One region of the Pseudomonas sp. S30_BP2TU TE3576 genome, then DNA from elsewhere that is predicted to be linked to it. Evidence: riboswitches for the same ligand, from Rfam matches in the RefSeq annotation. Region 1 holds a riboswitch; the other holds the start of a gene.
What was found. A riboswitch is a leader RNA that binds a small molecule or an ion and turns the genes downstream of it on or off. The one in region 1 is predicted to bind cobalamin.

Region 1 (12,064 bases):
CAGGGCGCTATAGAGCGCGAGAATCTCGACGATCCAGCCAACGTACGGCGCCCAGGAGAATGCCGTGACCAACAGCACCAGCGGCAGCACGGCGATCACCCACGCGGTGACGCCATGGCTGCGCCAGCCTCGACCGCCGCCGTTGAAACGTTGCTCGATGCGCTCGGCAAAACGGCCGAACGCCACCAGCGGATGCCAGCGCTTGGGCTCGCCCAGCAGCGCATCCAGCGCAACCGCGGCGACACTCAACAACGCCATACTCATTGACTCACTCCCCAAAAGTTTTCGTACAGCAATTCCTGCAGCGGACGCGCCTGCGCCCAGCCTTCGAGTACCAGCATCGGCGCCGGATAGAACTCCCTCACCGGCCCCAGGCACAGCACCGCCAGCGGTTTGGCTCCGGGTGGCAACTTCAACAGATCGGCCAGGGCTTGCGGCTCGAACAGCGACACCCAGCCCATGCCCAGCCCTTCCACGCGGGACGCCAGCCACAGGTTCTGGATCGCACAGGACAACGAAGCCATGTCCATTTCCGGCAAGGTGCGGCGCCCGAAGACATGCCGCTCGCGGTCGTCCATCAGTGCGGCGACCAGCACCTCGGCGCAATCGCTGATACCTTCAACCTTGAGCTTCATGAACTCATCGCTGCGCTCGCCGAGAGCCTCGGCGGTGCGAATGCGCTCTTCTTCCACCAGGGCCTGGATTTGCCCACGCAAGGCGCGATCGCTGATGCGGATGAAGCGCCAAGGCTGCATCAAGCCCACGCTCGGCGCCTGATGCGCGGCCTCGAGCAGACGTCGCAGCAATTCGGGCTCGACCGTACCGCCGCTGAAGTGGCGCATGTCGCGGCGTTCAGCGATGGCGCGGTAGACCGCTGCGCGCTCGACTTCGGAGAATGCGTTGTCGGTCATGGCCTCTTCGCGGGCAAGCCCGCTCCCACATTTAAAAGTGAGCTGTTTGAAGAAACGCGATCCCCTGTGGGAGCGGGCTTGTTCGCGAAAGCGGCCTCAAGGCTCGGCGCAAACAGCGCGGCAATCGCCGTGGGATTGGACGGAAAATAAAAGTGCACGTAGGAGGCGGTCATCCGCCCGTCACGGTAAACCGCCTCTGCTCCACGCCCGCCGTTAGGGCTCGTGCCACGGGCAATCGGCACCCGTTCAGTAGTGGTCAGCGAATGGTGATAGGTGTGCCCGCGCAGCGAACCTTCCGGCAGTTCCACCGCTTGCAACGCCAGCGCTGCCAGACGCTTTTGCATGACCGCATCGCCGGCCAGCAAGCCAACGAGTTCGGCACGAGTGCCCTCGACATCGGTCAGGGCGTCGAGCAGATACAGCATGCCGCCACACTCGGCGAGCAAGGGTTTGCCGGCGGCGTGGTGCGCGCGGATCGCCTCGAGCATCGCGGTGTTTTGTGCCAGTGCGACATGGTGCAGTTCCGGGTAACCACCCGGCAGATACAGGCTGTCCGCCTCCGGCAACGCACTGTCGCGGATCGGCGAAAAGAACGACAGCTCGGCACCCATCGCCCGCAGCAAATCCAGGCTCGCGCCGTAGGTGAACGCAAAGGCTTCGTCACGGGCGACAGCAATGCGCACACCGGCCAGCAGCGGTTCGACGACGATGGCATCGGGGGCGGCAAACTCGACTGCCGGTGGCAGCGCGACCTCGCAACTGCTGGCCAGGGCATCGGCTGCCGCATCGAGGCGCAGGTCAAGATCGTTCAACTCACTGGCTTGCACCAGCCCCAGGTGTCGGCTCGGCAATTCGATCCCGGTTTCCCGGGACAGCGCGCCGTACCAGCGCAAACCTTCCGTCAGGCTGCCTTCGAGCAGTTGCGCGTGGCGCAGCGTGCCGACACGATTGGCCAGCACCCCGGCGAACGGCAAGTCCGGCTGATAACGCGCCAGCCCCAAGGCCAGTGCGCCAAAGGTCTGGGCCATGGCGGTGCCATCGATCACACCCAGCACCGGCACACCGAAATGTCGCGCCAGATCGGCGCTCGACGGCGTGCCGTCGAACAGCCCCATGACGCCTTCGATAAGGATCAGGTCGGCTTCAGCGGCGGCTTCCCACAGCAGCCGGCGACTTTCCTGCTCGCCGACCATCCACATGTCCAGTTGATACACCGGCGCACCGCTGGCACGTTCGAGGATCATCGGATCGAGAAAGTCCGGACCGCACTTGAATACGCGAACCTTGCGCCCCTGATTGCGATGCAATCGGGCCAGCGCCGCGGTGACGGTGGTCTTGCCCTGGCCGGAGGCCGGCGCGGCAATCAGTACCGCCGGGCAATGACGAGGCGTGTTCACAGCTCGACGCCTTTCTGCGCTTTGATCCCGGCCTGGAAGGCGTGTTTGATCATGCCCATTTCGGTGACAGTGTCGGCCATCTCGATCATTTCCGGTTTGGCGGCACGACCGGTGACCACCACGTGTTGCATCGGCGGTCGGGCCTGCAGGTCGCTGAGCACCTGATCGAGATCGAGGTAGCCGTGCTTGAGGGCGATGTTCAGCTCATCCAGCACCACCAGACCGATGGACGGATCGCGCAACAGTTCCCGGGACACCGCCCAGGCGGCTTCGGCGGCGGCGATATCGCGCTGACGATCCTGGGTTTCCCAGGTAAAACCTTCGCCCATCACGTGAAAGCGCACCTGCTCGGGAAAGCGTCGGAAGAACAACTCTTCGCCCGTACTGTTGCGGCCCTTGATGAACTGCACTACGCCGCATTGCATACCGTGCCCCATGGCGCGGGCGAGCATGCCGAAGGCCGAACTGCTCTTGCCTTTACCGTTGCCGGTCAGCACCAGCAACAGGCCGCACTCGTTCGGCGAATTGGCGATGCGCTCGTCGATCACGGCTTTTTTGCGCTGCATGCGCGCCAGGTGGCGTTCGTCACGATCGGGGGTATCAGTCATGGGGGAGCTCTCCGTTGAGGCTGGAATAACGGCGGGCAGGCACAACAATAGAAGGCAAAAAGCCTGGCATCGCCCACCGTGATGCCGCTGGATGAATCAGGCCGGTCTCCGGGCTCATGAGTGGCCGCGGGGCCAGACTGTGCGCCTTCCCGCATCAAATCGACACAGTGGCACCAGACACAGTTTTCACTCATTTACCGTTGCGGGGGCAGCGCCGGAATTGCGGGCCTTCGACTAGAAGAAGAACTCACTCACCGGCTTCCCTGTTTCACTCTGTCGACCCAAGCCACAGAGCACCTGAAACAAGCCGCGAAGGTTAGAGGGTTGGGGGTGGAGCGTCAATTAAAGCCGGGAGGCCACCTGCCGAATAACTGCTGTCAATCAATAAACTGACGCCAATCTTGTGCCACGCTCTCAGCAGTGATATCAAAGAGCCACAACCCCACAACACAATAACAAGGGTGAGCCCATGCAAGGCATGATCATCAGCAATCCAAAGCTGGAATTCCTGCGCCCGGTGCTCGAGCACTGGTTCGAATGCATCGACCGCTATAACGCCGTCCGCGGTGATGGCGACACACCGTACTGGCACGACGAAAAAGCCAATCTCGGATTGCTGTCTGCCGCAGCCTGGATGGCCGAGATGGTCACGCTGCAACAGACACCAACCCGTAAACAGACCGAAGAAGGCGAACGCAACAGCCGCGCCGACCTGTTCCTCGCCTCGCCCGAAACCCGCGCCTACATCCAGACCAGCCAGCGCTGGCCACGGGTCAACAGTCTCAATCTGACCCAGGCCCTGCTCGATATCGCCAGCGACGCAAAGCGAGTGAGCCATGCCAGCGACCTGAAGCTCGGCTGCCTGTTCGTCGCCCCGCAAAAAGCCCAGCAAGGCGCCACGCCGGAAGAACTCCAGGACATGGTCGACGACCTGCAGAAGGAACACACCTGCGCTGTGGCCTGGTATTTCCCTTACGCCTATCGCAAGTTGCGCAACGAAGCCGGCAACTATCACCCCGGCATTGCGGTTCTGTTCAAGGAAGCACGCGGCTAAGGGTTGAACCATCGGATGGCTATGCTTCTCTATGATTAGAACAAGGCATTCATAGGGAACATCAGCATGCGCACGCCCCCGCTCGTTCTCGTTATCGCGCTCTGCGGAGGGCTCGCCGCTTGTGGCGAGACCTCCAGGCTGCAAGTCTCCGACGGCACCGGCCCGTCACCTCAACTACCAGAACCCAACAAGACCCTGGTTCCGACCGTGAACATTGCACCTGCCATTGGCTGGCCGGAGGGTGCAAAGCCCATCGCTGCCAATGGCACCCAAGTGGCCGCTTTTGCCGAACACCTGGATCACCCGCGCTGGCTTTATGTGCTGCCCAATGGCGATGTGCTGGTGGCGGAAACCGCCGCACCACCCAAACCCGAAGACGGTAATGGCATTCGCGGTTGGGTCATGAAGAAAGTCATGGGGCGTGCCGGCTCTACCGTGCCCAGCCCGAACCGCATCACGTTGCTACGGGACAAGGATCACGACGGCATCGCGGAAACCCGAACCGTGTTTTTGGAAAACCTCAACTCGCCGTTTGGCATGACACTGGTCGGCAAAAATCTGTACGTTGCCAATACTGATCGCTTGTTGCGATTCCACTATGAAACCGGCGACACGGCGATCAAGTCGCAACCCGTCAAAGTGGTCGATTTGCCCGGCGGCCCGCTGAACCACCACTGGACCAAAAACGTCATCGCCAGCAAGGACGGCAGCAAGCTCTACGTCACCGTGGGCTCCAACAGCAACGTCGCCGAATACGGCATGGACAAGGAAGAAGGTCGCGCAGCGATCTGGGAAGTGGATCGTGCCACCGGCCAGCATCGCATATTCGCCTCCGGCCTGCGCAATCCCAACGGCATGGCGTGGGAACCGCACAGTGGCGCGCTGTGGACCGCGGTCAACGAACGGGATGAAATCGGCAGCGACCTGGTGCCGGACTACATCACCTCGGTGAAGGACGGCGGGTTCTATGGCTGGCCGTTCAGTTACTACGGGCAGCATGTCGACATTCGCGTCGAGCCGCAAAACCCGGACCTGGTGGCCAAGGCCATTGCCCCGGACTACGCGCTCGGCCCGCACACGGCATCCCTTGGCCTGACCTTCGCCGAAAACAGCAAGCTGCCGGCGCCTTTCACGCAAGGGGCATTCATCGGTCAGCACGGCTCGTGGAACCGCAAACCCCACAGCGGCTACAAAGTGATTTTCGTGCCGTTCAGCACCGGCAAACCTGTGGGAAAACCGGTTGACGTGCTCACCGGCTTCCTCAACGACAAGGAACAAGCGATGGGTCGCCCGGTAGGCGTGGTGATCGACCAGCAAGGCGACCTGCTGGTGGCCGATGATGTGGGGAACAAGGTGTGGCGGGTTTCGGCGGCTAAATAAACGCCCAACTGCCAACCTCTACCCAATGTGGGAGCGGGCTTGCTCGCGAAGGCGTCATAACATTCAACATCAATGTTGACTGTCAATCAGCTTTCGCGAGCAAGCCCGCTCCCACAGGGTTCAGCGTTTGCGACAGAGAGTGAGCCCATCACCCAACGGCAACAACGACAGATCCACCCGCGCATCGTCTTTCAAGGCTCGGTTGAGCGCCTGGATCGCTCGGGTGTCTGCACTCTCGGGACTGGCCTCGAGTACGCGCCCGCTCCACAGGGTGTTATCGAATACCGCCAGCCCTGCGACCCGCAGCAAACGCAGGGCGTGTTCCAGATAACCTGGGTAGTTGGCCTTGTCGGCATCGATGAATACCAGGTCGAACGACTCGCCCTGCCCTTGTCGCTCAAGCTCGGCCAGGGTTTCCAGTGCCGGAGCCAGACGCAGGTCAATCCGCCCGGCGAGCCCTGCTTCTTGCCAGTACCGTCGCGCGATGGCGTTGTAGTCGCCGGCGATATCACAGCAAATCAGCGAACCGTCAGCGGGTAATGCTGCCGCCATGCACAGCGCGCTGTAACCGGTAAAGGTGCCGACCTCGAGCAAGCGCCTCGCCCCTGTCAGCTTCACCAGCAAAGCGAGAAACTGTCCCTGCTCGGGCGCCACCTGCCAACGCGCCATCGGCAGCGCCTGGGTCTCATCGCGCAAGCGCTTGAGCAGTGGCGTTTCGCGCAGGGAAACATCGAGCAGGTATTGGTACAGGGCATCGTCGAGATTGAGCGTGCGAGCAGTCATGACAACCAGCTCCGGAAGTTATGGATTGCGCGCCAAATGTTCAGGCTGCAGAACACGTTTTGCGCTCAGATAAGCCTTTTGCCAATAGGCTTTGGACAGGCTATCGAGCTTCACAGTGCCGCCGGTGGCTGGTGCGTGGACGAAACGTCCTTCTCCCACGTAGATACCGGCATGACTGACCTGGGAACCACCATTGGTGGCGAAGAAAATCAGGTCACCGGTTTGCAGGCCTTCCTTGCCCACACTCGCCGCTTGCATCGAGATCATCTCGCGAGTGGTGCGCGGCAAGGAAATGCCGGCGACATCGCGGTACACGTAAGCGATCAAACCACTGCAATCAAATCCGGAATCCGGCGTGTTGCCACCCCAGCGATAAGGTGTACCCACCAGGCCGAGCGCACGAAACAGCACGTCTTCCGCCTCGGGCGAAAAAGCTTGTGAGGAGCCAAATACGATGGGAGCGCGAACCACCGGCGCAGGAGGCGGTGTGCGGCTGGCGCAGGCACTGAGCAGCGCGGCGAAGAACATGATTGCGAGGCGAGCCGACGTCGTCATAAGCAGAGCATCCTGATCAGGCTGCGGCGTTTTTCCTGCCGGGAGTGCAGAAAAGAAAACCGCCTGCGCGTGACGCAGGCGGTTTGCCATCATTAATACATCAGGATTCTAGCGGCTATGCTGCAAACTTCAAGTAAGACTTTAAGTTCGCCTTATAAAGTGTCCGCTTATTTACGTGCGGTAACGATTGGCGAGGCGTTGGGTGCCATTGCCAGGGCGCGCTTGGCTTCGATGAAGGTCTTGCTCCAGTAGCTGTCGCCCAGGCTATCGATTCGCACACCACCGCTACGGCGGCTGCTGGAGTGGATGAACTGGTTGTCACCCAGGTAGATCCCGGCATGACTGACACGGCCGCGACGACCATTGGTTGCGAAGAACAGCAGGTCGCCCGGTTCCAGCTTGCTGCGCGAGACCAGCGGAGCGTCCACGTTGATCATTTCGCGGGTGGAGCGTGGCAGGTTCATGCCCGCTTCTTCGCGGAACAGGTAGCCGATGAAACCGCTGCAATCGAAGCCGGCTTCAGAAGTACCGCCGAAACGGTAACGGGTACCGATCAGGGACATGCCACGTTCGAGGATGCTGTCGGCCAGGACCGGAAGCTGGTAGGACTTGCCACCGGCGAAGTCTGCGAGCTCTTTTTCGGTAGCCAGTTCTTCCTGGTAAAAAGCGGAAGATTGGGCAGTAGCGGAGTTTTGAACCTGCTGTTGCTGCTCTTGCTGAGACACCGGAGTGTGGGCAGCGCAACCGAACAACAGGGTAACGAGTGCGAGAGGCACGAGGGGTGCGAAGCGATTTAGCATGGGCACGACCGTGGCTGAAGGTTGTAAAGAAGCCGAGACTATGCCCGCTATCAACCTCATTTGCAAATTCAATCGATGTTTTTGTGACTTTCCGATTTCTCGTTTACATCTAAGCGCTTAAGCCCATTTTGAAACATACACGCAGCCTGCAACCGTGCAGGAAAGCGGGTTTTCTGGCGTCTGAAATATGCCAAAACCCGTCAGAGCCCCAGTTCAAGCGGGTTCTACCAGCCCAGGGTTTCTTTCAAAAACGGGATTGTCAGCTTGCGCTGAGCCTGAAGGGAGGCCTGATCGAGACGCTCAAGCAGCTCGAACAGCGCACTCATGCTGCGGGTACCGCGAGTCAAAATAAAATGCCCGACTTCGTCGGTCAGGTGTAAACCACGACGGGAAGCGCGCAATTGCAGGGCACGCAATTTGTCCTCGTCGGAGAGCGGACGCATCTGGAAGATCAAGGCCAGGGTCAGGCGCGATTTGAGGTCCGCCAGCTTCACCGGTAACTCGCGGGGGGATGTCGACGCGGCAATCAGCAACCGTCGGCCGCTGTCACGCAAGCGATTGAACAGATGGAACAGCGCCTCTTCCCAATCCGCTCGCCCGGCAACCACTTGCAAATCATCCAGGCAGACCAGTTCGTACTGTTCGAGGTTGTCGAGAATTTCGATACCGCGATCGAGTAACTCGGCCAACGGCAGGTACACCGCCGGCTCACCCAACTGTTCAAAACGCAAGCAAGCGGCCTGCAACAGATGCGTGCGCCCTACCCCGTCCTTGCCCCAGAGGTAAATCAGGCTCTCGGTCCACCCGGCGTCGGCTTCGCACAGCCGCTCGACATAGCCGAGTGCAGCGGCATTGGCGCCTGGGTAGTAGTTGATAAAGGTGGCGTCGTCACGCAGACGCACACCTAGGGGCAGCTGAATCGGTTTCATGCTGACTGAACAGTTCCAAAGGAACCGTTAGTGGCCTCTGTGTAAAGTTTGCGAAGTTTATACCCGTGAAGCGGACCGCACAATGCGACAGACCACAAGCAAAATCAAAGGTTTGCGTTAACACACTGGTTTTGTGACAGTTTCTTTGGCGGTGCATGTGACCGTCGCGTGAAACAAGCAGGCTGATCTGGCACGAACCCCGGCAGCCCGCCATCGCCAATCGACGCCCCTTATAGCTCCGGCTCGTCGACACCTCCGTAAATTTCAGAATCCTTATACAAATCATGCACATGGCGCACAAGCACCATGATCACCGCCGCGACCGGCAACGCCAGAAGCACGCCAGTAAAGCCAAACAGCTCACCACCCGCCATAATCGAGAAAATCACCGCCACCGGGTGCAGGCCAATCCGGTCACCGACCAGCAACGGCGTCAGCACCATACCCTCCAGTGCCTGGCCGACCATGAACACCGCGACAATGCCGAGCATCGGGTAAAGATCGCCACCGAACTGGAATAACCCCGCAATCAGCGCCGCGCCAATACCGATGATAAACCCCATATACGGCACGATCGCCGCCAGACCGGCAATCAGGCCAATCAACAAGCCCAGCTCCAACCCGACCAGCATCAAGCCTGCCGCGTAGATCACCCCCAAGGCCACCATCACCAGCAACTGTCCGCGAACGAACGCGCCGAGCACTTCATGGCATTCACCTGCCAGCAATACCGCGCGCTCTTCACGTTCGCGGGGCAGCAGGCTGCGGATCTTGGCCATCATCAAATCCCAATCCCGCAACAGGTAGAAACTCACCACCGGAATCAACACCAGATTCGCCAACCAGCCAATCAACGCCAACCCCGAGGCAGTGGCATGACTCAGCACCACACCGACAACATCGGTGGTCTGACTCACATGCTCGCTGATGGCGGCCTTGAGCTTGTCGAACTTCCAGAAACCTTCCGACAAGCCGAACTTCGATTGTGCCCAAGGCAACGCCGTGTGCTGTAGCCAGTCGAGCATCTGCGGGGCCAGCTCATACAGACGAAACAACTGCCTGGCGAGCAGTGGCACCAATACCAACAGCAGCGCGGTGAGGATCAAAGTAAATAGCGTAAACACCGCCACTACACCCCAGGTTCGAGACAAACCCACCTTCTCCAGTCGATCCACCAGCGGGTCGAACAGATAGGCCAACAACAGCGCCACCAGGAACGGCGTCAGGATCGGATGCAACAACCAGACAAACGCACAAAGCAGGACCAACCCGCCGAGCCAGAACCAACGCCGCGTATCGGCCATGAACCACTCCATTGCTTCTATATAAAGAAAGAAAAACTACCAGCGAAAACGCAGTTGCGGGGTTGGGGGCGGTGCTGCGGCGGGCACCGAACCGCCGGTGGCAGGCTGAACAGGCGCTGCCGGGGCAGGTGCCTGACCCGCCGGCGCCTCCTGGAGCCTCGCCAGCGACAGTTGTGCACGCAGCTGTTCGACGCTGCCATTGACCCGGTAGAGAATCCGGTCGCCCTCGACACTTTGCACGCGCCCGCCAAAGGGCTCCAGTAAACGCCCGAGGGACGCGTAGTGCTCAAGATTCATGCCTTGCACTTCCAGCAATTGCTCACTCGAAGCACCCGGCCTGGCGACAAACCGCGGCGCCAGGCGCTCGCTGACTGCCAGCATCACCGCATCGGCCACGGCAGCCTGATCGGCGCCCTGCACGCTGCCAGCCTCTTTCTGATCGCCCAGCCACAGACGCCACTTGGCCTGCCATTGCCCGCCCTCTTCCCGGGCGTGTACCGCGAGCAATGCGTCGGCGCTGTAGCGTTCCGATGCAGCATGCAAAGGCGCAGGATCTGCGCCCTCCAGATTTGGCGCGGTGGCAACGATCTGTTCGTTCAGGTCCGCCAATGGCAGGCGCAATGGCAAGCCACGGTGCTGGGCAGCCCGACGCAGCGGCGCCGCGCTGGCCTGGCCGTCGCCCACCAGGCTTGATCCCTCAGTGGAATCATTCAACCACCAGCCGAGGATCGACGGCCGATTGGCCCCCCACATAGCCAGGCCGGCACGGCGCAAGGCCTGCTCGGTGGTGCCTGGATCGAAATCGACTTTCAGCACTTCCGGCGGCCCGGCATCAAAGCCATATTGGCTGATGATCTGTTGCGGGTCTTTGCGAACCGCTGCCAGCCCGGGGTTTTGTGCCGCCTTCGGGTCACCCGTCAGGCGCAACACCAATGTATCCAGCGCCCGCTGAGTCGCCTGGTCGCGTTCCTCGGGCGACTGGCCATTCACCGGCTCGCGCACCTGGTAAAGGCCTTTGACGGTTTCGGCGTGACTGACCAGGCTGACCAATGACAAACAACCCACAAACAAGAATTTACAAAAACGCATGGAGGATTCCTGACGACAAGAGCGGCTGGAACAGACCGCATGAAGACGATCGAGCAAGGCTGTGACCACTGCCCGACGCAAAACATTCACACGTTCCGGGTAAGTTTTCGCACTGTCATAACGATAGACGGTTAATCGCGATACCTTATACAGCCATGCAGGATGCCACCGACACCGCGCATTAACGGTTTTTTTTGAACGGATATGGCCCTGCTGTCGGCCTGAGGATGGCCGCTGCGGCTCAAGCCTGATAAAATCGCGCGCCTTCGCAGACCGGCAACAGCCGGGTAGTGTCCGAATAGCGCGCATGGTTCTCGCCTACGCAGTTTCGGCGCTCCCGACGGACTCGGTCGTTACCCAGAAATCCCCCCCTAAAGGCCTGGATCATGAGCAAGCAACCCTCCCTGAGCTACAAGGACGCCGGTGTAGACATCGACGCCGGTGAAGCATTGGTCGAACGCATCAAGAGCGTCGCCAAGCGCACTGCGCGCCCGGAAGTCATGGGCGGCCTGGGCGGTTTCGGCGCCCTCTGCGAAATCCCGGCCGGCTACAAGCAGCCCGTGCTGGTTTCCGGTACTGACGGCGTCGGCACCAAGCTGCGCCTGGCACTGAACCTGAACAAGCACGACAGCATCGGCATCGACCTGGTTGCCATGTGCGTCAACGACCTGGTGGTGTGCGGTGCCGAGCCGCTGTTTTTCCTCGACTACTACGCCACCGGCAAACTCAACGTCGACACCGCTGCCCAGGTTGTGACCGGCATCGGCGCTGGCTGCGAACTGTCGGGTTGCTCGCTGGTTGGCGGCGAAACCGCTGAAATGCCGGGCATGTACGAAGGCGAAGACTACGACCTGGCCGGTTTCTGCGTCGGCGTCGTGGAAAAGTCCGAAATCATCGACGGTTCCAAGGTCGCTGCCGGCGATGCCCTGCTCGCCCTGCCGTCTTCCGGCCCGCACTCGAACGGCTACTCGCTGATCCGCAAGATCATCGAAGTCTCCGGCGTCGACATCGAAAACACCCAGCTCGACGGCAAGCCGCTGACTGACCTGCTGATGGCCCCGACCCGCATCTACGTGAAGCCGCTGCTCAAGCTGATCAAGGAAACCGGCGCTGTCAAAGCCATGGCCCACATCACCGGTGGCGGCCTGCTGGACAACATCCCTCGCGTTCTGCCAAAAGGCGCGCAGGCTGTGGTTGACGTGGCCAGCTGGAGCCGCCCGGCTGTGTTCGACTGGCTGCAAGAGAAAGGCAACG
Region 2 (12,064 bases), 4.4 Mb from region 1:
ATGATCACCGGGCAGCTGCGAATCAGTCGCTGGCCCTTGACGGTAATCAGTTCGGGGTCGCCGGGACCTGCGCCAATGAAGTAGACGGTCATCGTCGGTTCCTGTGGGAAAAAGGGGGATGAACAGGGCTTCAGATGAAGATTGTTCATGATCAATGGCGGGGATTATCGGGGTTTTTATGCCGCGCCGGCCAATGCCAGGGTCGCCTGGGCATATTTTTGTCGTGGGATCAGCAGTTTTGCCGGGGCCTGGGCCAGTTGTTCGGCCAGGGCCAGCGCGGCGCTTTCCGCCACGCCGTAGCAACCGGTGCGCTCAAACGCTATCTGCGATTGATGACTGAGTTGCTGCTCATAAGCGGCAAGTTGCTGGCTGCTGAAATACATCAATTCCAGGCCAAGCTGCTTCGCCAGTTCGATCAGTGCAGGTTCGTTGCGCTTCAAATCGATGCTGGCCAGGGCCTTGATCTCATGAAGCGGGATCTGATGCGCTTCCAGCGCCTGGTCGAGCAGCGCCCGCAGCGTGCTGACAGGGCAGCCCCGCTGGCAGCCCAGGCCGACCACCAGGGTCGGCGCTGTGCTGGCAGCAGTCATGCGTGGTATTGACCATCGCTTTTGCGGCGGAACAACCAGGCGCTGATCAGGCCCAGGGCCAGCCAGAATGCCACGTTGGTCAGCTGCGAAGCGATTTTGAACTGGGCTTCCAGTGCTTGCGGAGCGAGCATCGAATGCACCTCCGGTTGCGGTGCGCCAATCACATGGGGAACGGCGAGGATCGCCACACCGAGGACTTTCATCAGCCAGTGACGGCTGAACACAACCAGGGCGATACCGACGGCGGTGGAGGCGGCGGTGCCGATCCACCACAGTTGCCGTTGTGCCAGATCGGCGGCGGCAGTGCCGGGCAATTCAGGTGGCAGGCCGAGCGTCGGTGCGAGCACGAAGGTCGCATAACCGGCCAGGCCCCAGAGCAGGCCTTGAGAGGTTTTGGTCGGTGCACGCAAGGTGTACAGGCCGGCCAGCATCAGGGCGAAACCGACGGCCACCACCAGGTTGCCGCCAGTGGTCGACAGCACACGCTGCCAGCCGTCTTCCGGCTCCCAGGCTTGCGCATCGTGGGTGTGAGCAGCCATGGCGCCATCGGCGTGCTGGTGAACTTCAACGGCGGCCGGTTCGGCTTTTTCGTAGGTCTCGGCCTGCAAAATCAGCGGCGCGACCCAGAAGCTTTGCAGCAGGGTCAACAACAGGGCGGCCAGCAGTCCGGTGAAGCCTGCGGTTTGCGCAATACGCTTGATCATGTCAACAGCTCTCAGTGGCACGGGAACGCGGAGCTGTGACGGGTATCGTGGGCGGCATTGTGCACCGCTTCGATGTGCGAGAAACCGGCGAAATAGACAAGACAGGCGCCCAGGATCGACGCGCAGACGGCGGCGGTCAGACGTTGGGCCAGGGTAGAAGTGGTGCTGGTGGTGATGTGGCCGGTGCTGCTGATGATCGACATGGCGTATCCCTCTGGTCTGTCAGCGGGGAATAAGAGCGCATGCAAAAAACTGCACGACCAGGCGCGCAGCGTTTCAAACAGCGCCCGCCCACCGCGGGTTTGTTGGTTCAGTGATCGTACTGGTCACTTTGTGTTGCGGGCCGGTCTCCGGGCTCACGAGGGGCGCAGGCCTCTGCCTGTTCCTGAAAGCATCACCTTCCCATGCCGTAGTGGCACAGTGGATCTGATGCTTCGCTCGCTTACCGTTGCGGGGGCAGCACCGGACTGACATGGCTTAAGAGTAAAGCACATGATTCACCGGTTTCCCGTTTCACCCTGTGAAGGGCACCCGTAACAAGGCGTGTAGGAGAGCATGGGAGGGGGTTGGGCGTCAATTGGCAAGGGTTCTCAACTGTAAACCGAGTCGCTTTCTTCGCGAGCAAGCCCGCTCCCACACTTGACCCTTTTCCCCTGAAAGAACCCGATCAAATGTGGGAGCGGGCTTGCTCGCGAAGGGCACACCGCAGAAGTCACGTGAACATTGACCCGCCCCAAGACCATGCGTAGCCTTGCGCTTTCGAGGTTCTTCGGCGTTTGCCGAAGCTAAGAAGGGAACGCGGTCAATGCCGCGGCTGCCCCCGCAACTGTGAACGGTGATGTTCGCTGCCACGCCACTGCAGGCTCAATCCATGAGTCCGGCGGGAAGGCGCAGCGAATGCCAGGCTCAAGGCTGGCACACCGTCAGCCAGGAGACCTGCCTCGACACAGATTCTCACTTTCAACCGGGCGGGGTGATCCGGTGGCGAACTCTTCAGGCACGCGCGCCCGCGTTGCCGGTTGTCGTCCCGTATGCCCGCCAGCTTAGCCAAAGGGCATCCGATGAAAACACTGGCCAAACTCCCCGTCACTATCGTCACAGGCTTTCTCGGCTCGGGTAAAACCACGCTGCTGCGGCACATGCTCGACAACGCCCAGGGCCGCCGCATCGCGGTGATCGTCAATGAATTTGGCGAGTTGGGCATCGACGGCGAAATTCTCAAGCAATGTTCCATCGGCTGTACCGAAGAAGAGGCCAACGGCCGAGTCTATGAGCTGGCTAACGGCTGCCTGTGCTGCACCGTCCAGGAGGAGTTCTTCCCGGTGATGCGCGAACTGGTGGCCCGTCGCGGCGATCTCGATCACATCCTGATCGAAACCTCGGGCCTGGCACTGCCAAAGCCGCTGGTGCAAGCCTTCCAGTGGCCGGAAATCCGTAGCGCCTGCACGGTTGACGCGGTGATCACCGTGGTCGACAGCCCGGCTGTCGCCGCCGGCACGTTCGCCGCATTCCCCGATCAGGTCGACGCCCAGCGCAAACTCGACCCGAACCTGGACCACGAATCGCCGCTGCACGAGCTGTTCGCCGACCAATTGGCCAGCGCCGACCTGGTCATCCTCAACAAAACCGACCTGATCAACCCGGCAGACCTGGCCCGCGTGCGCCTGGAAGTCGCCGAAGAATTGCCGCCTGCGGTGAAAATCGTCGAAGCCAGCAGCGGTCGCCTGCCGCTGGACGTGCTGATCGGCCTGGGTGCCGGCTCCGAAGAACACATCGACAGCCGTCACAGCCACCACGACCATCATCACGATGGCGACGACGATCATGACGACCACGATCACGACGCCTTCGATTCGATCTCCATCGAACTGCCCCAGGCCGACGAAAGCCTGCTGATGGACGCGCTGACCCAACTGGTAGTCCAGCACGGCATCTTGCGGGTCAAGGGTTTTGCGGCGATCCCGAACAAACCGATGCGCCTGCTGATCCAGGGCGTGGGCACGCGTTTCGACAAGCATTTCGACCGCCAGTGGGGCGCCGAAGAAGCGCGCATCACCCGCCTGGTGTTGATTGGCCAGGAACTGGACGCCACTGTTCTCGAAGCGCAATTGCGCGCCGCGCTCAGCGTGTAAGCCATGCACCTGCTCAGGACCCAGCCCGGCGGTTTCGTGTCGGATGACAACATCGCCGACCTTGGACAAACCCCCGCCGACCTGGTGGTCCTGTGCAGTGGCGATTCCAGCCTGGCGCTGCTCGCCGAAGCGGCGCAGCAGTTGCCCGGCGATTACCCGAGCGTGCGCCTGGCCAACCCGATGCAGGTGCAGAACCATGCCTCGGTCGACTTGTACGTCGATGAGGTTCTGCGTCACGCCAAGGTGATCCTGATTTCGCTGCACGGCGGCATCGCCTATTGGCGTTACGGTATCGAGCGTCTGGTTGAACTGTCGCAGCGCGGCGTGCAGGTGATTCTGGTGCCGGGCGATGATCGCCCGGACCCGGAGCTCAGCGACCTGAGCACGGTCGGCGCCGAGGATCGCGATCGGCTCTGGCAGTTTCTGCGTCAGGGCGGCATGGGTAATGCGCTGAATTTTTTCCGCTGCCTGGCGAGCCGCTGGCTGGCACGCGATTACACCTGGGGCGAGCCGCAAACCCTGCCACGCACGGCGATTTACCATCCGCACAAACACTCTGCCGCACTGAGCGACTGGCAGGCCGACTGGCACGCCGATCAATCCGTGGCGGCGGTGTTGTTTTACCGCTCGCATTTGCAGGCGGCGAACACTGCTTTCATTGATGTTTTTTGCCAGCGATTGCAGGCGGCGGGGTTGAATCCGTTGCCGATTGCGTTGGCCAGCCTGAAAGAACCCGGTTGCCTTGGCGTGGTCGAGGACTGGCTGGATGAGGCCAGCGTCTCGGTGATCCTGAACACCACGGGGTTCGCCCAGTCGAGCCCCGAAGCCCCGCATCTGCGCCCGTTTCGCCGCAATATTCCGGTGATTCAGGCCATTTGCGCACAGGACAACGAACCGGGTTGGCGCGCCAGCGAACAGGGCCTCGGCCCCCGTGACCTGGCGATGCACATTGCCTTGCCGGAACTGGACGGCCGCATCATCAGTCGCCCGATCAGTTTCAAGGATCTGGCGTGGCGCAGTGAGCGCAGTCAGTCGGATGTGGTTTGCTACCGGCCGCAACCGGAGCGCATGGATTTCGTGGCCGAACTGGCGCGGCGTTGGGTCGATCTGGCGCGGGTACCTAATGCTGATAAACGCATTGCGTTGATTCTCGCCAATTACCCGACCCGCGACGGTCGCATCGGTAATGGCGTCGGGCTCGACACCCCGGCCGCCGCACTGAATATCCTGCGGGCGCTGCATGCCGAAGGTTATCCGTTGCCGGCCGAATTGCCCGACAGCGGCACCGCGCTGATCCAGCAGTTGCTGGGTGGCGTCAGCAACGATCTGGATACCCTCGACCTGCGTCCGTGTCAGCAAAGTCTGGCGCTGGACGAATATCTGGCGATGTTCCACGCACTGCCCGAAACCAACCGCGCGGCTGTGCTCGAACGCTGGGGTACGCCAGAAAACGACCCGATGTGCCGCAGCGGACGGATGATGATCGCCGGCCTGCGTTTTGGCCTGACTTTCGTCGGCATTCAACCGGCGCGGGGTTATCAGGTCGACCCGAGCGCGGTGTATCACGATCCGGACCTGGTTCCGCCCCATGGTTACCTGGCGTTTTACTTCTGGCTGCGCAACACCTACGGCGCGCATGGCGTGATCCATGTCGGCAAGCACGGCAACCTCGAATGGTTGCCGGGCAAAGGCGTGGGGTTGTCGGAGCACTGCTGGCCGGACGCGTTGCTCGGGTCACTGCCGAACATCTATCCGTTCATCGTCAACGACCCGGGCGAGGGCGCCCAGGCCAAGCGGCGGACCCAGGCTGTGATCATCGATCACCTGATGCCACCGCTGACCCGCGCCGAAACCTACGGCCCGTTGCGCAACCTCGAGCTGTTGGCGGACGAATATTACGAAGCGCAGTTGCTCGATCCGCGCCGCGCCCGAGAGTTGCAGCGCGACATCCTGCAACTGGTGCGCGACACGCACATTGACCGTGAACTGCAACTGGACGAACAGCTCGACAGCGATGCCGACGCGGCGGTCTGGTTACCGCGACTCGACACCTACCTGTGCGACTTGAAAGAGTCGCAGATCCGCGATGGCCTGCATGTGTTCGGCGAATCGCCCACCGGTCGTTTGCGCATCGACACCTTGCTGGCGTTGTTGCGCATTCCAAGGGGCGATGGCCGAGGTGCGCAATCGAGTCTGCTGCGGGCGCTGGCCAAGGCCTTCGGACTGGGTTTCGATCCGCTTGATTGTGTACTGGCCGAGTCCTGGGCGGGGCCGCGTCCCGAGCCTCTTTTGCTTATCAGCGACGACACTTGGCGTACGGCGGGCGATACCCGCGAGCGCCTGGAACTGTTTGCCGCGCAGTTGATTTCGGACGCGTTGAATAACCCCTGTGGGAGCGGGCTTGCTCGCGAATCGGTTGAGCATTCAACATTGATGTCGATTGACCCACCGCTTTCGCGAGCAAGCCCGCTCCCACAAGGGGCAAACTGGAATGAAGTGCAAGCCATCCTCGACAGCTTGCGCGAAGTGGTCGCACCAAGGCTGGACGCCTGCGGCCCCGCGGAAATGCGCGGTCTGCTTGACGCCCTCAGCGGGCGCTTCGTCCCGGCCGGCCCCAGCGGTGCGCCGAGTCGTGGGCGCCTGGACGTGCTGCCCACCGGGCGCAACTTTTACTCGGTGGACGTGCGCAATTTGCCGACCACCACAGCATGGCGCATCGGTTTTCAGTCGGCCAACCTGATTCTGGAGCGGCACCTGCAGGATCACGGCGACCATTTGCGCCAGCTCGGTCTGTCGGTATGGGGCACCGCGACCATGCGCACCGGTGGCGATGACATCGCCCAGGCCATGGCGTTGATGGGCGTGCGTCCGGTCTGGGCGACCGGCAGCCAGCGGGTCGATGATTTCGAGATTCTGCCGTTGAGTTTGCTCGACCGCCCGCGAGTCGACGTGACCTTGCGTGTCTCCGGTTTTTTCCGCGATGCCTTTGCCAATTTGATCCGCTTGTTTGACGCGGCGGTGCAAGCGGTCGCCGACCTCGATGAGCCGGACGATCTCAACCCGCTGGCGGCCAAGGTGCGCGACGAACGTGCAGCCTTGCGGCAGGCGGGGCTCGATGAAGACACGGCGCGACGTCAGGCCGGCTGGCGGATTTTCGGGGCCAAGCCCGGCGCCTACGGTGCAGGTGTGCAGGGCGCCATCGACGGTCGTCTATGGCAGACCCGTGAGGATCTGGTCGCCGTTTATTTGAACTGGGGCGGCTACGCTTACGGCGGCTCTGACGAAGGTACCGCGGCTCGGGAGCAATTCACCCAGCGTCTGGGCCAGGTGCAAGCAGTGCTGCAAAACCAGGATAACCGCGAGCACGATTTGCTCGACTCCAACGATTACTACCAGTTCCAGGGTGGCATGCTCGCGGCGGTGGAAAGCCTGAAAGGTGAGGCCGCAGCCAGTTATCATGGCGACCACAGCCAGCCGGACTTGCCGAAAATCCGCACCTTGAAGGAAGAGCTGAACCGGGTGATCCGCTCCCGGGCGGCCAATCCAAAGTGGCTCGAGGGCGTTAAACGTCACGGCTACAAAGGCGCATTTGAAATGGCCGCGACCGTCGATAACCTGTTCGCCTTCGACGCCACCACGCAATTGATCGACGATCACCAGTACGCGTTGTTGGCCGACGCCTATTTGCTCGACCCTGACACCCGGGATTTTGTCCGTGAACACAATCCCCATGCCTTGCGCGACATGACTGAACGTATGCTCGAGGCGCAACAACGCGGGATGTGGAAAGACCCCGGCGCCTACCGCGAGGCATTGGAAAATCTGTTGCTGGATATAGAAGAAGACAGCTAATCACCGCAAACCCTGTGGGAGCGGGCTTGCCCGCGAAGGCAATTTGTCAGCCAACGATGATGTTGGATGTGATGGCCTCTTCGCGAGCAAGCCCGCTCCCACAGGGATATAGGTGCCTGTGACATCACCGACCATGACTGAGAAAGAACTATGACCGACACCCCGCATTTCCCGCTCTCCGCCGTGGTCGGCGCCGACGATTTGAAGCTGGCCCTGTACCTGACTGCCATCGACCCGAAAATCGGCGGTGTCTTGATCGAAGGCCCGCGAGGCATGGCCAAGTCGACCCTGGCTCGCGGTCTGGCGGACCTGCTGGCCAGCGGGCAGTTCGTCACATTGCCGCTGGGCGCCACCGAAGAGCGCCTGGTCGGCACTCTCGATCTCGACGCAGCACTGGGCGAAGGTCGCGCACAGTTTTCCCCCGGCGTACTGGCCAAGGCTGACGGTGGCGTGCTTTACGTCGACGAGGTCAATCTGTTGCCCGATCACCTCGTTGACCTGCTGCTCGATGTGGCCGCCAGCGGCACCAATCTGGTCGAGCGCGACGGTATTTCCCATCGGCACTCGGCGAAGTTCGTGCTGATTGGCACCATGAATCCGGAAGAGGGTGAGCTGCGTCCGCAACTGCTCGACCGTTTCGGCTTGAACGTCGCCCTCGGTGGCCACACCGCGCCTGCCGAACGAGGCCAGATTATCCGCCGTCGCCTGGATTTCGACAGCGACCCGCAAGGTTTCTGCGCTGAATGGGAATCCGCGCAGGCGTCTTTGCGTGTACGTTGCCAGAACGCACGTAATGCGCTGGCAAGCATTCCCCTCGACGACCAGGCACTGGCACACATTACCGAACGTTGCTTTGCCGCTGGCGTCGATGGTTTGCGTGCCGATCTGGTGTGGCTCCGTGCCGCCCGGGCTCACGCCGCCTGGCGCGGGGCGAACGCCATCGCCGAGGCCGATATCGACGCAGTCGCCGAGTTCGCCTTGCGCCATCGTCGTCGCGAGCATTCGCCGCCGGCACCTGCGCAATCCCAAACTGCGCCACAAACCGCGCCGCAGAACGACAATCCGGGTGAAGGGCAGGGCCAGTGGGGCGAATTGCCTGCCCAAGCGCTGGCGGTCGGCGCACGACGTGAAGTGCCGAGCTGGCCAAAAAAGCCCTAGGCATTCGCCCTCGCTGCGACGCGGGGGCGAATGCCAGACCCCGAGCCGGGCGGCTGGACCACGGCAAGCAGGGTAAGCGTCACGCCGCACGCAATGGCTCGGTCAACTGGCCCGGTACATTGCTCAATGGCCGGCCGCGTCAGCGCGACGATCTGTTGTTTCACCTGCGCACTCGTGCGCCCCATGAACTGTGGCTGGTGATCGTTGACGCCTCCGCTTCGACCCGCCGTCATCAGGCGTTGAGTGATGCCAAGGGCTTGCTGGCGCAGTTGTTCGACGATGCCTATCGCCAGCGTGCGCGACTGGCCCTGCTCACGGCCAGCGGCTCTGCCCCCAAGTGGCAGGTGCAGGGATTGAAGGCTTCGACCGGGTTGCGCCATTGGCTCGACGGCCTTGGCGCCGGTGGTGGTACGCCGTTGCTGGCGGCTTTGAGCGAAGCGGGACAATGGCTTGCGGCACGGCAAAAGCGTTTTCCGGCAGAGCAGCAGCGCTTGTTGCTGGTGACCGATGGCCGGCTGAAGGACTGGCCGCTGCTGCCTGTGCTTGCGTGTCCGGGGTTGTTGATCGACATCGAGCGCGGGCCGATTCGGCTTGGGCGTAGCCGGGTGTTGGCAGCGCAGTTGCAGGCGGAATATCGGCACATCGACGAGCTGCTTCCTGGCTGAGTTCTCCTTTGCCCGGGCCGGCCTCTTCGCGAGCAAGCCCGCTCCCACAGGGGGCAACGCATTCCAAATGTGGGAGCGGGCTTGCTCGCGAAGGCGGCGGGTCAGCCAACATCAATTCTGCATTACTTGCCCATCGCCTGCCGATACTGCCGGGTGCGCCTGCCAATGTACAACTGGTCGACAATCAACGCCCACAACGCCGACACGTCAGGCCGGGTTTTGCGCCCACGGCTCAAGCGATGCAGCTGGAACTTCACCACCGCCATGCTTGCCAGCGCCGCCAGGGGCTTGCGCTTCCAGCGGATCGGCGGCAATTGCGGATGGCTGTTCTGGCCTTCACGCCAGTGCTTGACCAAGTGTGGTTCCACGGCTAGCGCAGTGCCGATGCCGGCCATGGCGATGCCGCTGTCGAGTACCTGTTCGACGATTGCCAAACGGCGGATCCCGCCCGTCACCATCACCGGCATACGCGCCACGCTGGCCAGTTCACCGGCCATTTCCAGAAAGTACGCTTCCCGTGCCAGGGTCCGGCCGTCCCGGGCTTCGCCTTGCATGGCCGGTGCTTCGTAACTGCCACCGGAGAGTTCCAGCAGGTCGATCGGCTGTTCGTTGAGCCACAGGATGACCTGCCGCGCGTCATCGGCATCGAAACCGCCGCGCTGGAAATCCGCTGAATTGAGCTTCACCGACACACAAAATTGTGGCGACACCGCTTGGCGGACTGCCTTGACGACGGACAACAGCAGGCGCGCACGATTCTCCAGCGAACCGCCCCATTGATCGGTGCGCCGATTGGTCAATGGCGAAAGGAACTGGCTGATCAGGTAGCCATGGGCGGCGTGGATCTGTACTCCGGTAAAACCGGCTTTCTCCGCCAGTGCGGCGCTGCTGGCGAAGCGTCGGATTACCTCCTGGATGTCGTCCTCGCTCATGGGTTTGGGTTCGGCGAACATCTTCGAGAACTGGCCGAGATCCAGTGCAACCGCCGACGGCGCCAGAGCTTGCTGGCCAAGGTTGGCCATGGTCTGGCGGCCAGGATGGTTGAGCTGCACCCAGAAATGCGCACCGCCGGCCCGGCCGATACTGGCCCACTGGCGGAAGCGTTCCAGATGGTGCTCGTCTTCCAGCGCTACACCGCCGGGGCCGGTCATGGCGCGGCGGTCGATCATCACATTGCCGGTCAGCAACAAGCCGGCCTCGCCCCCGGCCCAGGCTTGATACAGGCGAAACAGCGCCTGGTCGGGCACCTGATCGGTATCGGCGAGGTTCTCTTCCATGGCGGCTTTGGCAATGCGATTACCGATGGTCTGACCGTTGGGCAATTTCAATATTTGGAAGGGCGACATGCTTGACTCCTCGAAGTGATGAGCAGAGCCTAAGCTTAAAGTTAACTTTAATGTCAAGCAGACAAATGAGGTCCCGATGAAAATTGGTGAATTGGCACAGTTGAGCGGGTTGACCGCATCGCGCATCCGTTTTTACGAGTCTCAGGGATTGATCCGGCAGGTCGAGCGTTCTGCCAACGGATATCGGCGTTACTCGCAACAGGCGCTGCAAACCCTGCAAATCATCCAATGCGCGCAACAGGCCGGTTTCAGTCTGGAGGAGCTCAAGCAATTGCTGCCGGATAATGTGACGGGCGCGTTCAAGCACGATGAGTTGATGGCCGGCCTGCATCGCAAGATCGAGCAGATCGAAGAGATGCAACGGCACCTGGCCCAGAGCAAAGCGCAGTTGCTGGAATGGATCGACACCATTCAGACCCGGCCCGAAGGCATGACCTGCGATGAAAATGCCGAACGGGTGATGACGTCATTCAAGCATTAGGTCAGGTATCGACCTTGACCAGTGCCTGGTTCAGCCGCCGACCTTGATGTTGTGCTGGTTATCGAGAATCACCTTGCCCCACGGTCGGTAGCGCAGGGAGAAAACCGACGTCGGGTGGCAGCCCGGTGATGTTGATTGCGGGGGCATCGGTTCTGCGCGGAAGGGTTGTCCGGCAGCGCTGACTTGCCGGAAGGCTTCCCTGACGATGCCGATGGAGCAGGGCAGTGCATTGGCGTAGCCGTTGCGAATCAAGGGTGGCAAACGCCCGGTTCCGGCGCCGTCCTGCCACCACACCTGGATTCCGGCGCTGGCCACTTCGCCCAGCCACTGTCCATTTACCTGTGGCGAAAGTTTGCCGACGCTGAACACGCTGATGTGCAGCTGCGCGTCGAGTTTGCCAGCGAAATCCTTGAGCTGGCGTTGCAGGGTTTGCCGACGATCGAGCGGTAGAAAGTGCAGGTCATCCAGTTCCATGGGCAAATACCAGCCGCTGACCGGGAGTTTCCAGTCCTTGCGCAGCGTCCGCTGCCGGGCCAGCGACTGTCCCAGTTGCGCCTGCCAGTACGTTGCCAGTCCGGCACTGTCCAGCTCATTGATGCGCTGGTAATAGGCCGGGTCCATACGCAGACCCAGCACCAGTTTCAGGCCTTGGGCCTGGGCCTGTTTCAGGCTGGTGGCGAGCCAGCCGTTGGCGCCGCCAAAGTCCGAATCACCGTAGGCCGTCCATTGCACGATCACCGTGTGCGTGCCTTGGCGGGCGGTGTCTTGCCAGATCCGCTGCCATTGCGCCTGGCTCAGGTTGGCGTCGGCATTGAGCGGCTGATAGAAAATCCGCTCGTCGGCATGGGTCGTCACGCCGCCCAGCAGCAGGCACAAGGCCAAAAGAAGTCGCCTCATCAGAAATTCAACTCCACGCCCAGCAGCACGCCGTTGGCGCCTTCATACAGATTGCCGCCCAGCGATTGTTGATACTCGGTGCGGACCGTCAGGTGTGCGCGATAGGCGTTGTAGATATTGTCGTTGAACCACCATTGCCAACGCAGGCCGAGACCGGTGCGCAGATCCTGGCGCCAGTCGTTGCTCGGGTCCTGGCTGGCGAATTCGAGAAAACCGTACGGCATGAGCGTTTGCGCGCT

Region 2: another riboswitch for cobalamin. It lies ahead of ABIA48_RS26400 (CbtB domain-containing protein); the one in region 1 lies ahead of cobO (cob(I)yrinic acid a,c-diamide adenosyltransferase).

What each region holds. Positions count from the first base shown of each region.
Region 1 covers NZ_JBNDLK010000001.1:1,402,196-1,414,259, forward strand. The annotation lists gene cbiB (adenosylcobinamide-phosphate synthase CbiB) at 1-264, opposite strand, end outside; gene bluB (5,6-dimethylbenzimidazole synthase) at 261-911, opposite strand; gene ABIA48_RS06350 (cobyrinate a,c-diamide synthase) at 908-2,308, opposite strand; gene cobO (cob(I)yrinic acid a,c-diamide adenosyltransferase) at 2,305-2,916, opposite strand; cobalamin riboswitch at 2,999-3,232, opposite strand; gene ABIA48_RS06360 (hypothetical protein) at 3,386-3,970, shown strand; gene ABIA48_RS06365 (PQQ-dependent sugar dehydrogenase) at 4,037-5,350, shown strand; gene ABIA48_RS06370 (class I SAM-dependent methyltransferase) at 5,471-6,133, opposite strand; gene ABIA48_RS06375 (C40 family peptidase) at 6,152-6,688, opposite strand; gene ABIA48_RS06380 (C40 family peptidase) at 6,856-7,488, opposite strand; gene hda (DnaA regulatory inactivator Hda) at 7,713-8,417, opposite strand; gene ABIA48_RS06390 (AI-2E family transporter) at 8,648-9,721, opposite strand; gene ABIA48_RS06395 (DUF2066 domain-containing protein) at 9,758-10,810, opposite strand; gene purM (phosphoribosylformylglycinamidine cyclo-ligase) at 11,197-12,064, shown strand, end outside.
Region 2 covers NZ_JBNDLK010000001.1:5,763,332-5,775,395, forward strand. The annotation lists gene cobM (precorrin-4 C(11)-methyltransferase) at 1-92, opposite strand, end outside; gene ABIA48_RS26390 (cobalamin biosynthesis protein) at 177-590, opposite strand; gene ABIA48_RS26395 (CbtA family protein) at 587-1,294, opposite strand; gene ABIA48_RS26400 (CbtB domain-containing protein) at 1,306-1,497, opposite strand; cobalamin riboswitch at 1,619-1,844, opposite strand; cobalamin riboswitch at 2,040-2,252, shown strand; gene cobW (cobalamin biosynthesis protein CobW) at 2,356-3,426, shown strand; gene cobN (cobaltochelatase subunit CobN) at 3,430-7,278, shown strand; gene ABIA48_RS26415 (ATP-binding protein) at 7,429-8,436, shown strand; gene ABIA48_RS26420 (vWA domain-containing protein) at 8,556-9,101, shown strand; gene ABIA48_RS26425 (NADH:flavin oxidoreductase/NADH oxidase family protein) at 9,224-10,447, opposite strand; gene ABIA48_RS26430 (MerR family transcriptional regulator) at 10,524-10,928, shown strand; gene ABIA48_RS26435 (DUF4434 family protein) at 10,959-11,825, opposite strand; gene ABIA48_RS26440 (NfrA family protein) at 11,825-12,064, opposite strand, start outside.